DNA from 2 places in the Faecalimonas hominis genome. Region 2 is predicted to be linked to the other one. Evidence: predicted binding sites of a transcription regulator. Region 2 holds the regulator's gene; the other holds the start of a gene.
The links. The regulator Rex, encoded in region 2, represses fermentation and respiration genes when NADH is low (regulators of the CRP and FNR family bind a similar motif). The targets are predictions, from matches to a motif close to ATTGTTAANTANTTAACAAT.

Region 1 (6,114 bases), on a different contig from region 2:
CCCCCTGTTGATTACCAAAACAATATGCAAATCTCCCACAAATGTAATAAGAGGTGTATCCTTTGCTGAAATCTCTTTCCCATTTATCACCTGACAGTCGATAAGTTCACCTTTTACCCACGGATAAATTTTATCTTTTATCTTATCCAAACGATAATGTTCTTCTTCATACTTTCTCATGTATTTTCCTCTTTGTCTATTTCAATTTTCTCTTATCATATCAAAATTTGCAAAAAATATCAAATTATAGTAGAATAAAAATGATACTTATCACAATAAGGTGCATATGGAGACTTTGGTTTCATTGAGAAAGGAATACATAATGAATATAATACAAAAACGTAGGAAAAAAGTTTTTGCCCTATTGACTGCTGCCACTCTTTGTTTTTCAAGTCCTTTTACCTATGTACTACATGCTGAGAATACTACACAGAAACAGCAAGATTTGGAAAATAATTTGAATGAGTTAAATAAAGATAAGGACGCGACAGGAAAAAATCTGTCTGCTGCCACCTCATCTTTATCAAAAACCATGAAAGAAATTTCAACAACCCAGCAGGAACTGGCTTTGGCAAAAGTACGCGAAAATGGACAGTATGAACTGATGAAAAAGAGGATTAAATACATCTATGAGTCCGGCTCAGCAAGTCTGTTATCCATGCTTTTTGAGTCTGAATCCATGGCAGACTTATTAAACAAAGCGGAATTCATCTCCACAGTCAGCGAATATGACCGCACTATGCTGGAGAAATTGCAGACTCTGCATTCAAGCATTGCCAAAAAGGAAAAAGAGTTGCGTCAGCAACAGAAAAATTTTGAGAAACAGAAAAAAGATCTGGAAGAAAAATACGAACAACTTTCATCGAAAATAACAGATACTTCCAATGAACTGAACGACTATAAAAAACAGTTGGCCGAAGCAGAGGCTCTCGCCAAGGCAACCCAAAGCCTTCTTGACAAAAAACCTGCTGAAGAGCCTAGTAAACCGGACAGCAAGCCGGAGGAAAAACCCGATAACAAACCCGCTCCCCCTTCTGCCGCGGAAGATTTGGCATTATTTGCAGGTATTTTAGAATGCGAGGCGGGCTCGAGCGATTACAACGCTTTGCTTGCCGTTGCAACCGTTATTATGAACCGTGTGGAAAGTCCAAAGTATCCCAACACACTATCAGGGGTCATCTATCAAAGCGGACAATTTTCACCTACCTGGACGGGAAAATTGAATAAAGTTTTAGAACGCGGACCAAAAAAACTATGTTATCAGGTCGCACAGGACGCCCTTGCCGGTGCAAGATTGGATTCCGTCCGAAACTGTTATTCTTTCCGTGCAGCAACTAGCGGACATGACGGTATTATTGTTGGGGGAAATGTATTTTTTTAATTAGATTCACAAAAATGAGAGGACGCCTTATCAGGCACAATCCTCTCATTTTTTGCTTCTATTGATAATCGAATACGTCAATCCATTTCATCAGAAATTCTTTTTCCATCTCATTATTCTTCGTCAATTGTGCCGCTGCTACGATTGGGAGCCACTGCTGTACATATTGTTTTGCCGTATCACTCTTCTTACAGAATAATTTCAAATATAAATCCGCTGTTTCCTGATCTTTCAAGGCAAATAACAGATATGTCATCGCTGCGTCAGCACTTGCATTTCCCTGTGTCGCATGCGCCCAGTCAACAACCGTCATCTTTCCGTTCTTTCCGACAATTACGTTACTTGGGTTAAAATCACCATGACACACTTTATCGTGTTTCGGCATGCTTTCCAATCTTGTTAAAAGTTCATATCTTGCTGTCGCATCTAATTCTTTTAAACTGTTAATCTGACGTGCAAGTTTGTCTTTCAATTTGTTCAATAATGGTGCTTTTTTACTGTGAACCTGTAACTGCAAATCCACAAAATCTTCCATATATTTTTCAAGATTCTTGGAATCCACCTGCATCATCTCAGCGAGTGTCTTTCCTTCTTTGTATTCGATGACAACCGCCCATTTTCCGTCCACTTCACTTACACTTTTTACTTTAGGAATATCAAGACCTGTCTCTTCCACTCTGGCAGTATTCAGCGCTTCATTAAATACGTCTGATTTCAAATGAGTCTTCTCGAATACTTTCACAATACCTTCATCACATTTGTACACTTCTTTATATGCACGTTTTACGATTAAATTACTTTTATCCAGTTTCATAAGTCATACCTCCTATAGTTTTCCTCGTTCTTTATTTGATAATTATATTATACACCTCTCTCTCTTAAATGCAATAGTTTTTTAAATAATTTTTAACAATCTTTTTTATAATATTTTTATTGTCTTTTATTTAACAATCCGTTTCATTCTTTTTGAACCGGTTGCATATTTTTCACTTTTATGCAAAAGTCATAACGCTTCGTGTATGATAAATGAATATGGAAGATATACCACTACCGTACAAAAGTACATTTTAAACAATATCCTCTGTATCAGCCAGATTTTTACAATATTGAAATATAATTCAGGAAATTGTGTCCGATTATACCTGAATAATCTGATTAAACAGGCCTCTTTCCTTTGGGATTTCGCCCTTTCAGTATCATTTGAAAATGTTTTTACTTATAATCCCATCGGAAAGGGCAAGGAATCCCATAAATACGTTGATTTTTTTGAAAAAAGTCAAAAAGGGACGGGGTAAACCGCAATTGGGGACGTAGTGATTTGTGATTTCACTACGTCCCCAATTGGGCGTTTCAAACAATTCTGATTATTTTCCGTAATATACTCTTAAGTACATTTCTTTGATTTCTTTCATCAATGGATATCTTGGGTTAGCACCTGTACACTGATCGTCAAATGCCTGTTCTACCATTTCATCTAATGTATCTAAGAAGTATTTTTCATCTACTCCGTATTCTTTGATTGTTTTCTTAATTCCAACTTTTTCTTTTAATTCATCAATCTTAACTAAGAATTTTTCAAATGTTTCTTTGTCGTCTTTTCCTACAACACCACAGAATCTAGCACATTCAGCATATCTTTCTAATGCGTGTGGATACTGGTACTGTGAGAATGTTCCCATTTTTGTAGGTACATCTGTTGCATTGAATTTCATTACTTCATTAATTAATAATGCGTTTGCAACACCGTGTGGTAAGTGGTGGAATGCACCTAATTTATGTGCCATTGAGTGGCATACTCCAAGGAAAGCATTAGCGAATGCCATACCTGCCATACAAGAAGCATCTGCCATTTTTTCTCTTGCTTTAGGATCATTTGCACCGTTTTCGTATGCTGATGGTAAATATTCAAAGATGTTTTTCATTGCTTTTAAAGCAAGTCCATCTGTGTAGTCTGTTGCCATGATAGATGCGTATGCTTCTAATGCGTGTGTTAAAGCATCGATACCGGAAGCACTTGTAAGTCCTTTTGGCTGGCTCATCATGTTGTCTGCATCAATAATAGCCATTTTAGGAAGTAATTCATAATCTGCTAATGGATATTTTACTCCTGTTTTTTCATCTGTGATAACTGCGAATGGTGTTACCTCAGAACCTGTTCCTGAAGATGTAGGGATTGCTACAAAGTATGCTTTTTCACCCATTTTAGGGAATGTGTATACTCTCTTACGGATATCCATAAAGCGCATAGCCATATCCATGAAGTCTGCTTCCGGGTGTTCATACATTACCCACATAATCTTACCTGCGTCCATTGCTGAACCACCACCAAGAGCGATGATAACGTCTGGGCCAAATGCTCTCATTGCCTCTGCTCCTGCTTTTGCACAAGCAAGTGTTGGGTCCGGTGCTACTTCGTAGAAGCATGTGTGCTGGATTCCCATTTCATCTAATTTTTCTTCGATACCTTTTACATATCCGTTGTGGTATAAGAAACTGTCAGTTACGATAAATGCTTTCTTTTTACCCATTACTGTTCCAAGTTCATCAAGTGCAACAGGCATACAACCTTTTTTGAAGTAAACCTTTTCAGGTGCTCTAAACCAAAGCATATTTTCTCTCCTCTCGGCAACTGTTTTAATGTTAATTAAATGTCTTACACCAACGTTTTCAGATACAGAGTTTCCACCCCATGAACCACAACCTAATGTAAGAGACGGTGCCAACTTGAAGTTGTAAAGATCACCGATTCCACCGTGAGAAGAAGGTGTATTTACTAAAATACGGCAAGTTTTCATTGCTGCTGCATGTTTTGCTAATTTTTCTGTCTGTGCAGGGTGAATGTAAATAGAAGATGTATGTCCATATCCACCGTCTGCTACTAACTGTTCTGCTTTTGCAATCGCTTCATCAAATGTTTTTGCTTTGTACATTGCAAGTACAGGAGATAATTTTTCATGTGCAAATTCTTCTGAAATATCTACTGATTCAACTTCACCAATTAAAATCTTAGTTTCTTCAGGAACTTTCACTCCTGCAAGTGCAGCGATTGTATGTGCTGACTGTCCAACGATTTTTGCATTTAATGCTCCGTTGATGATAATTGTTTTACGAACTTTTTCAATTTCGTCTTTCTTTAAGAAGTAGCAGCCGCGAAGTGCAAATTCTTCTTTTACTTCTTTATATACGCCTTCCAAAACAGTTACTGACTGTTCTGAAGCACAAATCATACCATTATCAAATGTTTTTGAATGAATGATTGAGTTTACTGCCATCTTTACATCTGCCGTATCATCAATGATAACCGGTGTGTTACCTGCACCTACACCAAGCGCCGGTTTTCCTGAAGAGTATGCTGCTTTAACCATACCAGGACCACCTGTAGCAAGGATTGTGTCTGCACCTTTCATTACTTCATTTGTCAATTCAAGTGATGGTACGTCAATCCAACCGATGATTCCTTCCGGTGCACCTGCTTTAACTGCTGCATCTAAAACAACTTTTGCTGCTGCGATTGTAGATGCTTTTGCACGTGGGTGTGGGCTGATGATAATTGCATTTCTTGTTTTTAATGCAATCAATGTTTTGAAAATCGCTGTTGATGTTGGGTTAGTTGTTGGAATAACCGCTGCGATTAAACCGATTGGTTCTGCAACTTTTTTAATTCCGTATGCTTTATCTTCTTCAATTACTCCGCAAGTTTTTGTATCTTTATATGCGTTGTAAATATATTCTGCTGCGTAATGATTTTTAATTACTTTGTCTTCAACGATACCCATTCCTGTTTCTTCTACTGCCATTTTTGCTAATGGGATACGCTGTTTATTTGCTGCTAAAGCAGCTTCAAAAAAGATTTTATCTACTTGTTCCTGTGTAAATGTAGCAAATACTTTCTGTGCTTCTCTCATCGCTTCCATCTTTGCTGTAAGCGCTTCTACACTATCAATAATTTCCGGTACGATTTCTTTTTTCTTCGTCATTTCATTATCCTCCATGAATGAGTTCTTTTGCTTTACGTTTGTTAGTATATTCCATCGTTAAATATTTGTCAATTCATTTTTGATATTTTTTTAACGAAGAATATTCTTTCTCTGTTAAGCACAATTTTTTCACTTTTTTGTTTTATTCTATACATTTTGCACAATTCATAACACTCAACCACAATTCCTCTTCCCTATAAATCAAAATCTATGATAAACTATAAACTAAGAATATATCATAAGAAATGGAGAATGCAGAATGAAGTTAATTATTTATGGAACAAAAACATGTAAAGACTGTGTAGATGCCTTGGAAGTATTGGAACAGAAAAATGTTCGCTACTTATTTCTGGAGTTTTCCGACAGCATTGGGAATTTAAAACGTTTTTTGAAAATCCGTGACACAAATCCTATGTTTAACCCTGTGAAGGAAAAAGGCGGCATAGGTGTTCCTCTTTTCGTATTTGAGGACGGAACAATGACTTTTGAGTTGGACGATGTGCTTGCCAGAATAGATGCGGCTTCAGAGTAAAACAAAGGAGGGCGATTTGCCCTCCTTCTTCTAATTATTTAAAATTTCCTCTATTCCTTTTTCAAGCAATTCGTCCCGTCCTTCTTTAATCCCCTGTATTGTCGGAAAAATTTCTATATCCGGTTTCAGACCAACTCTCTGTGTCTGCTCTCCTTCCGCTGTATATACACCCAGTCCACTCATGTTTATTCTAAGGTCTCCCGGAAGTTTTACTTCTACTAAAT
Region 2 (6,114 bases):
AAATTCTTTAATACGGTGATTTTATTTTTCTGCACCTCTTCCACACTACACTGAAGCAGTCTTGACATCTCTTTTAAGTGTGGCGTAAGTATAACCTGCTTTTTATGTTCCAAAAGAGATAAATCTTCCGCCAAAAGAGTAAGTCCGTCCCCGTCAATCACAGATGGAATTTTCGCATACTGTATCGCATATGTAAATATTTTTTCAGACAGGTCACTTTTCCCGAGCCCCGAGCCGATTAAAAGGACATCACTCCGGTCAAACAATTGTTTCAACTGATTTTCATTAAATGTTTCGTAAGTGGAAATAATGGCTTCAGGAAGTGCCTGCTGCAAAATTACACGGTTATCCTCATGCGTATAAATCTGTACAAGTCCTGCACCTGCCGAGTAAGCCGCCTTTGCGTTCAAATAGGCTGCACCTGCCATTCCTTTGCTGCCCGCTATAATGAGTACTTTGCCAAATGTTCCTTTATTACCATTAGGGTTTCTCTTTGGCAGGGAAACGTCTTTATCTTCTCTGTCGTAAGTATAAAGTTTTTGTCCCGCAGGAAGTGCTTCCGATGAAATGCCGATGTCCGCGACGTAAATTTTTCCTGCATATTGCCGCCCTTTTTCAAACAACATTCCTATTTTTTCAAAAGCAAAACACACTGTAAAATCTGCACGGAAAGCACAGCCTTTTATTTCTCCGGTCGTATCGCATATTCCGGTTGGAATATCCACTGCGACTTTCGTTCCGTTCATCTCGTTTAACTGCTCGATTACCTCCTTATATTTTCCTGAGACATCTCTTTTCAATCCGATTCCCAAAAGGGCATCTATAATAACACTATATTCTTTTTTCTCCAATGTGTTTCCAATAGATATGCCGTAATTTTCTGCTATAGTGTATTGTCTTTTATTCTCCTCACTTGCGGTTTCTTTATTTCCCATATAACAAACATTCACATGTATGCCCTTTAAATAAAGAAGACGTGCAATGGCAAGACCATCGCCACCATTGTTTCCCGATCCGCAAACGATCAATGTCTTTGAACAGTCTACATTATTTTGTTCAAGTATTTCCACAACTTTAAGCGCTGCTCTCTCCATCAAAACGCAGGAAGGTACGCCCATCTGTTCAATGGTATACCGATCTGCATATTGCATCTCTTCACCTGTTAATACATATCTCATCTTACCCCTCCTGATTCTGACCGAATTTTTTCTCAGAAGAAAACAACGCATAGAAAAAGGCGGATTCCCACACTTCCACTATACGTTGTTTCGCTGTTATTCTGTATGTTCTTTGTTATAACGGCTGAGATTATATGATAATCTCATAAGACTTTCCGACAAATGTACGTTTTCCACAATGACATTCTTCGGTAAATCTAAATCTGTATGCGCAAAATTCCAAATTGCACGCACACCGTTATCTACCAAAAATTTCGCAACTTCAACCGCTTTTGCCTTCGGGATTGTGAGAACGGCTATATCAATATTGTGTTCATTGATAAAATCTTTCAATTCGTCCATCATGCGAATTGGGACTCCGCGAATAGATACACCCGAAAGTCTTGGATTCACATCAAAAATACCTTTAAAAATAAACCCTCTTCTCTCAAATGAAGTATAATTTGCCAGTGCCTGTCCAAGATTACCTGCACCGATTATAATCATATTATGATCTATATCCAATCCCAAAATCTTGCCGATTTCTGTATATAAATATTTTACATTATATCCATATCCCTGCTGTCCGAATCCGCCAAAATTGTTCAAATCCTGACGTATCTGGGAAGCGGTTACCTGCATTCTTCTGCTCAATTCATTTGAAGAAATACGCCCTACATTGTCTTCAAGTAGTTCTCCTAAGTATCTGTAGTATCTAGGCAATCTGCGTATTACTGCCTGAGAAATTTCTCTTTCTTCCACTGCACTTCACCTTCCAATCTGTTCTACGCAATATTATATAGAATAGTTCCGATAAAGTCAATTTTTTAGTTGTATTTTGCAGTATTTGAGTATAATATAAAGGATATGAGTTATTTTGGGAGGTTTATTATGATTTTAGCATGTCATAATCTTAATAAAGCATTTGGAGAACAGATCATCGTCAAAGATGGTTCTTTTCATATAGAGGAACATGAAAAAGCAGCCTTGATTGGCTTAAACGGAGCGGGAAAATCAACTATTTTGAAAATGATTATGGGCGAATTGCCTGTTGACAGCGGTGAGATTATTCTTGCAAAAGGTAAAACAATCGGTTACCTTTCACAACATCAGAAATTGGAAAGCGGAAATACTATTTACGAAGAAGTAAAAACAGCAAAATCTGATATTATCACTTTGGAAAATCAAATTCGCTCCATCGAACTGGAATTAAAGCATCTCACAGGGGAAGAACTTGAGAAACGTTTACAGACATATCATCATCTTACCGCTTCCTTTGAGCGTGCCAACGGATATGCTTATGAAAGTGAAATAACAGGTGTTTTAAAAGGTCTTGGTTTTTCGGAGGAAGACTTTGGGAAATCTGTGGATACGCTTTCTGGCGGACAGAAAACGAGGGTTTCTTTGGGTAAACTCCTTTTAACAAAACCGGATATTCTTCTTCTCGATGAGCCGACGAACCATTTGGACTTAAATTCAATCGCATGGCTGGAAACGTATCTTTCCAACTATCAGGGCGCCGTACTTATCGTGTCCCATGACCGTTACTTCTTAAATCGCGTCGTGACAAAAGTTATTGAAGTGGAACAGGGCAATATTATGATGTTTTTAGGCAACTATACTGCATTTGCCCAGAAGAAGAAACTTGTCCGCGAAGCAAAATTAAAAGAATATATGAAGCAGCAACAGGAAATCAAACATCAGGAAGCAGTTATTGAAAAACTTCGTTCTTTTAACCGGGAAAAGTCCATTCGCCGTGCGGAGAGCCGTGAGAAAATGTTGGACAAGATGACTTTGGTGGAAAAACCTACGGAGGTTACGTCAGAATTTCACATTTCCCTCGAACCTTCCTGTGTAAGCGGAAACGATGTGTTGACCGTAGAGCATTTAAGCAAGTCATTCGGAGCATTGAAACTGTTTCAGGATATTAGTTTTGAAATTAAACGCGGAGAACACGTTGCCGTTATCGGCGATAACGGAACGGGAAAGACAACTCTTTTAAAGATTTTAAACGAGGTACAGCCGGCAGACAGCGGTGTATTTACTTTAGGAACAAACGTACATATCGGATACTATGATCAGGAACATCACGTTTTGCATATGGAAAAAACAATTTTTGATGAAATTTCAGATGATTATCCGACTTTGACAAATACACAGATACGAAATACTCTCGCCGCTTTCCTTTTCACAGGCGATGATGTATATAAACAGATTAAAGATTTAAGTGGTGGGGAACGAGGACGTGTATCTCTTGCAAAATTAATGCTTTCCGAAGCAAACTTTTTGATTTTGGACGAACCTACAAACCATTTGGATATTACATCAAAAGAAATTTTGGAAAAAGCATTGAACGATTACAGCGGAACAATCTTATATGTATCCCACGACCGTTACTTTATCAATCAGACGGCAACCCGTATTCTCGACTTAGTGAATCATACATTTGTCAATTATATTGGAAACTATGATTACTATTTGGAGAAAAAAGAAGAATTAACCGCTGCTTACACAAATGTAAATACAGACACTCTTTCTGCTTCCGCACCGACGGAATCGGAAACAAAACTGGACTGGAAGGCACAGAAAGAACAGCAGGCAAAAGAACGTAAAAGACAAAATGATTTACGAAAAACAGAAGAACGTATTTCTGCTCTGGAGGAACGTGACGGTGAAATTGATGAACTGATGACACAGGAAGATGTGTATACCAATTCCGTTAAATGCCGTGAACTTTCCGAAGAGAAAGCAAACATTATGCAGGAGTTGGAACTTCTGTATGAGAAATGGGAAGAACTGGCGGAATAGGAAAAGGCAAACCTCTAAAATTGGGTTTGCCTTTTTCTCTTATAACAACTCAGCAATCGCCTGAATGAATTCCTCACTGTTTAGCACAGTCGGATTTGGAATAGATGTAATCAACGCCAAATCTTTCGTCATCTTACCACTCTCAATGGTATCAAGGGTTGCTTTTTCCAACTTATCTGCAAACTGCATTAATTCTTTATTATTATCCAATTCACCACGTTTACGCAATGCTCCCGTCCACGCAAAAATAGTTGCCACAGAATTTGTCGATGTTTCTTCCCCTTTTAAATGTTTGTAGTAATGTCTTTGTACTGTACCGTGAGCCGCCTCATATTCATAGTATCCTTCAGGGGAAACTAAAACAGAAGTCATCATTGCCAGTGAACCGAATGCTGAAGAAACCATATCACTCATTACATCACCATCATAATTTTTACAAGCCCATATAAATCCGCCTTCTGCTTTCATCACTCTTGCTACTGCATCATCAATCAATGTATAAAAATATTCTATACCGCATTCTTTAAATTTTGCATCATATTCTTTCTCATAAATTTCCTGAAAAATATCTTTAAATGTGTGGTCGTATTTTTTGGAAATAGTATCTTTTGTGGCAAACCATAAATCCTGTTTTGTTTCTAACGCATAATTAAAACAACTTCTCGCAAAACTCTCAATAGAATCATCGGTATTATGTATTCCCTGTGCGATTCCCGCTCCGTTAAACTGATGAATTAATTCTCTTTTTTCCGTTCCGTCCTCTGCTGTATAAACTAATTCTACTTTGCCCGGTGCGTCAATAATCATCTCTGTATTTTTATACACGTCTCCATAAGCATGTCTTGCCAGTGTGATTGGTTTCTTCCAATTTTTTACACATGGTTCAATTCCCTTTACAACAATCGGTGCACGAAAAACCGTTCCGTCTAACATAGCGCGAATAGTTCCGTTCGGGCTTTTCCACATTTCTTTTAAATTATACTCTGTCATACGTGCTGCATTTGGTGTGATAGTAGCGCATTTAACGGCAACACCGTATTTTTTTGTCGCATTTGCAGAATCAATGGTAACTTGGTCATTTGTTGCATTACGGTTTTCCAAACCTAAATCATAATACTCTGTTTTTAAATCAATGTACGGAAGTAATAAAGTGTCTTTGATCATCTTCCAAAGAATACGTGTCATTTCATCTCCGTCCATCTCAACGAGCGGGGTAGTCATTTTAATTTTTTCCATTTCAGTGTCCTCCTTTTTATTAAAACCCGTGCTTTTCTAAGTTCTCTAATACACATTTCATATGCTCGGTTATCAGCTCCCCTGCAAGCAGTTTATCTTTCTTTTTAATTGCTTCCAAAATTGCCTTATGCTCTGCGACTGATTTTTCTAACCGCCCTTCCGTCTTCACCGAATACACTCTCGCAAACTGCACATATTGATATAAATCAGATAAAATGTGTTTCAATATTTTACTGCCACATGCTTCATATAAAATACGATGAAATTTTCCGTCTAATATAGCCATTTTATCCGTACCGGATTTTTTCAGATGAAATTCCGATAATAAAATAATTTCTTCCAACTCATTCATATCTTCCTGTGTAATATTGTCAATCACCCATTCCGTACATAAATTTTCCAAAAGGGAGCGGATTATAAAAATATCATGTATATCTTTCTTGCTGATTCCCGTCACATAAGTTCCTTTATTCCGAATTGTTTTAACAAGTCCTTCCAGTTCTAGTTTTTTGAACGCCTCACGTACAGGAGTTCTGCTGACACCCAATTCTTTTCCAATTGTCATTTCTCTTAATTCATCATTTTCCTGATAAACACCGGATAAAATATCATTACGCAATTTGTGAAACACTTTTTCACTCAATGAATATCCTTTATCCTTTTCCATTTGTTTCACTCTCCACAACTCTATTTTTGTATAATTGTATACAATTATACAAAATCTGTCAAGAGAATAAAAAATCCCCCTTACCACTTTCGTGATAAAGAGGAATTTCATCTCTAGTGAAGTCTTCCGCCTTCATATTTCATTTTCATTCTGATAAAATGTAAAAGCTCCTGATATCGCATCTCCATGGAAGTTTCTTTCTCGGCAAAATCCATACTCTGTGCCGCGATACTCATAAACTTTTCT

Region 1: a site for Rex is predicted at 2,314-2,333, ahead of ACYQ35_RS08320 (aminoglycoside phosphotransferase family protein). Genes of this name have one in related genera too.

Annotation. Positions count from the first base shown of each region.
Region 1 covers NZ_BAAHSH010000044.1:56,031-62,144, reverse strand. The annotation lists gene ACYQ35_RS08330 (hypothetical protein) at 1-180, opposite strand, end outside; gene ACYQ35_RS08325 (cell wall hydrolase) at 323-1,381, shown strand; gene ACYQ35_RS08320 (aminoglycoside phosphotransferase family protein) at 1,440-2,195, opposite strand; gene adhE (bifunctional acetaldehyde-CoA/alcohol dehydrogenase) at 2,746-5,358, opposite strand; gene ACYQ35_RS08310 (hypothetical protein) at 5,618-5,890, shown strand; gene ACYQ35_RS08305 (S41 family peptidase) at 5,921-6,114, opposite strand, start outside.
Region 2 covers NZ_BAAHSH010000024.1:18,657-24,770, reverse strand. The annotation lists gene ACYQ35_RS03655 (NAD(P)H-hydrate dehydratase) at 1-1,178, opposite strand, end outside; gene ACYQ35_RS03650 (redox-sensing transcriptional repressor Rex) at 1,275-1,919, opposite strand; gene ACYQ35_RS03645 (ABC-F family ATP-binding cassette domain-containing protein) at 2,049-3,965, shown strand; gene ACYQ35_RS03640 (NADP-dependent isocitrate dehydrogenase) at 4,005-5,201, opposite strand; gene ACYQ35_RS03635 (GntR family transcriptional regulator) at 5,221-5,868, opposite strand; gene ACYQ35_RS03630 (DUF1653 domain-containing protein) at 5,982-6,114, opposite strand, start outside.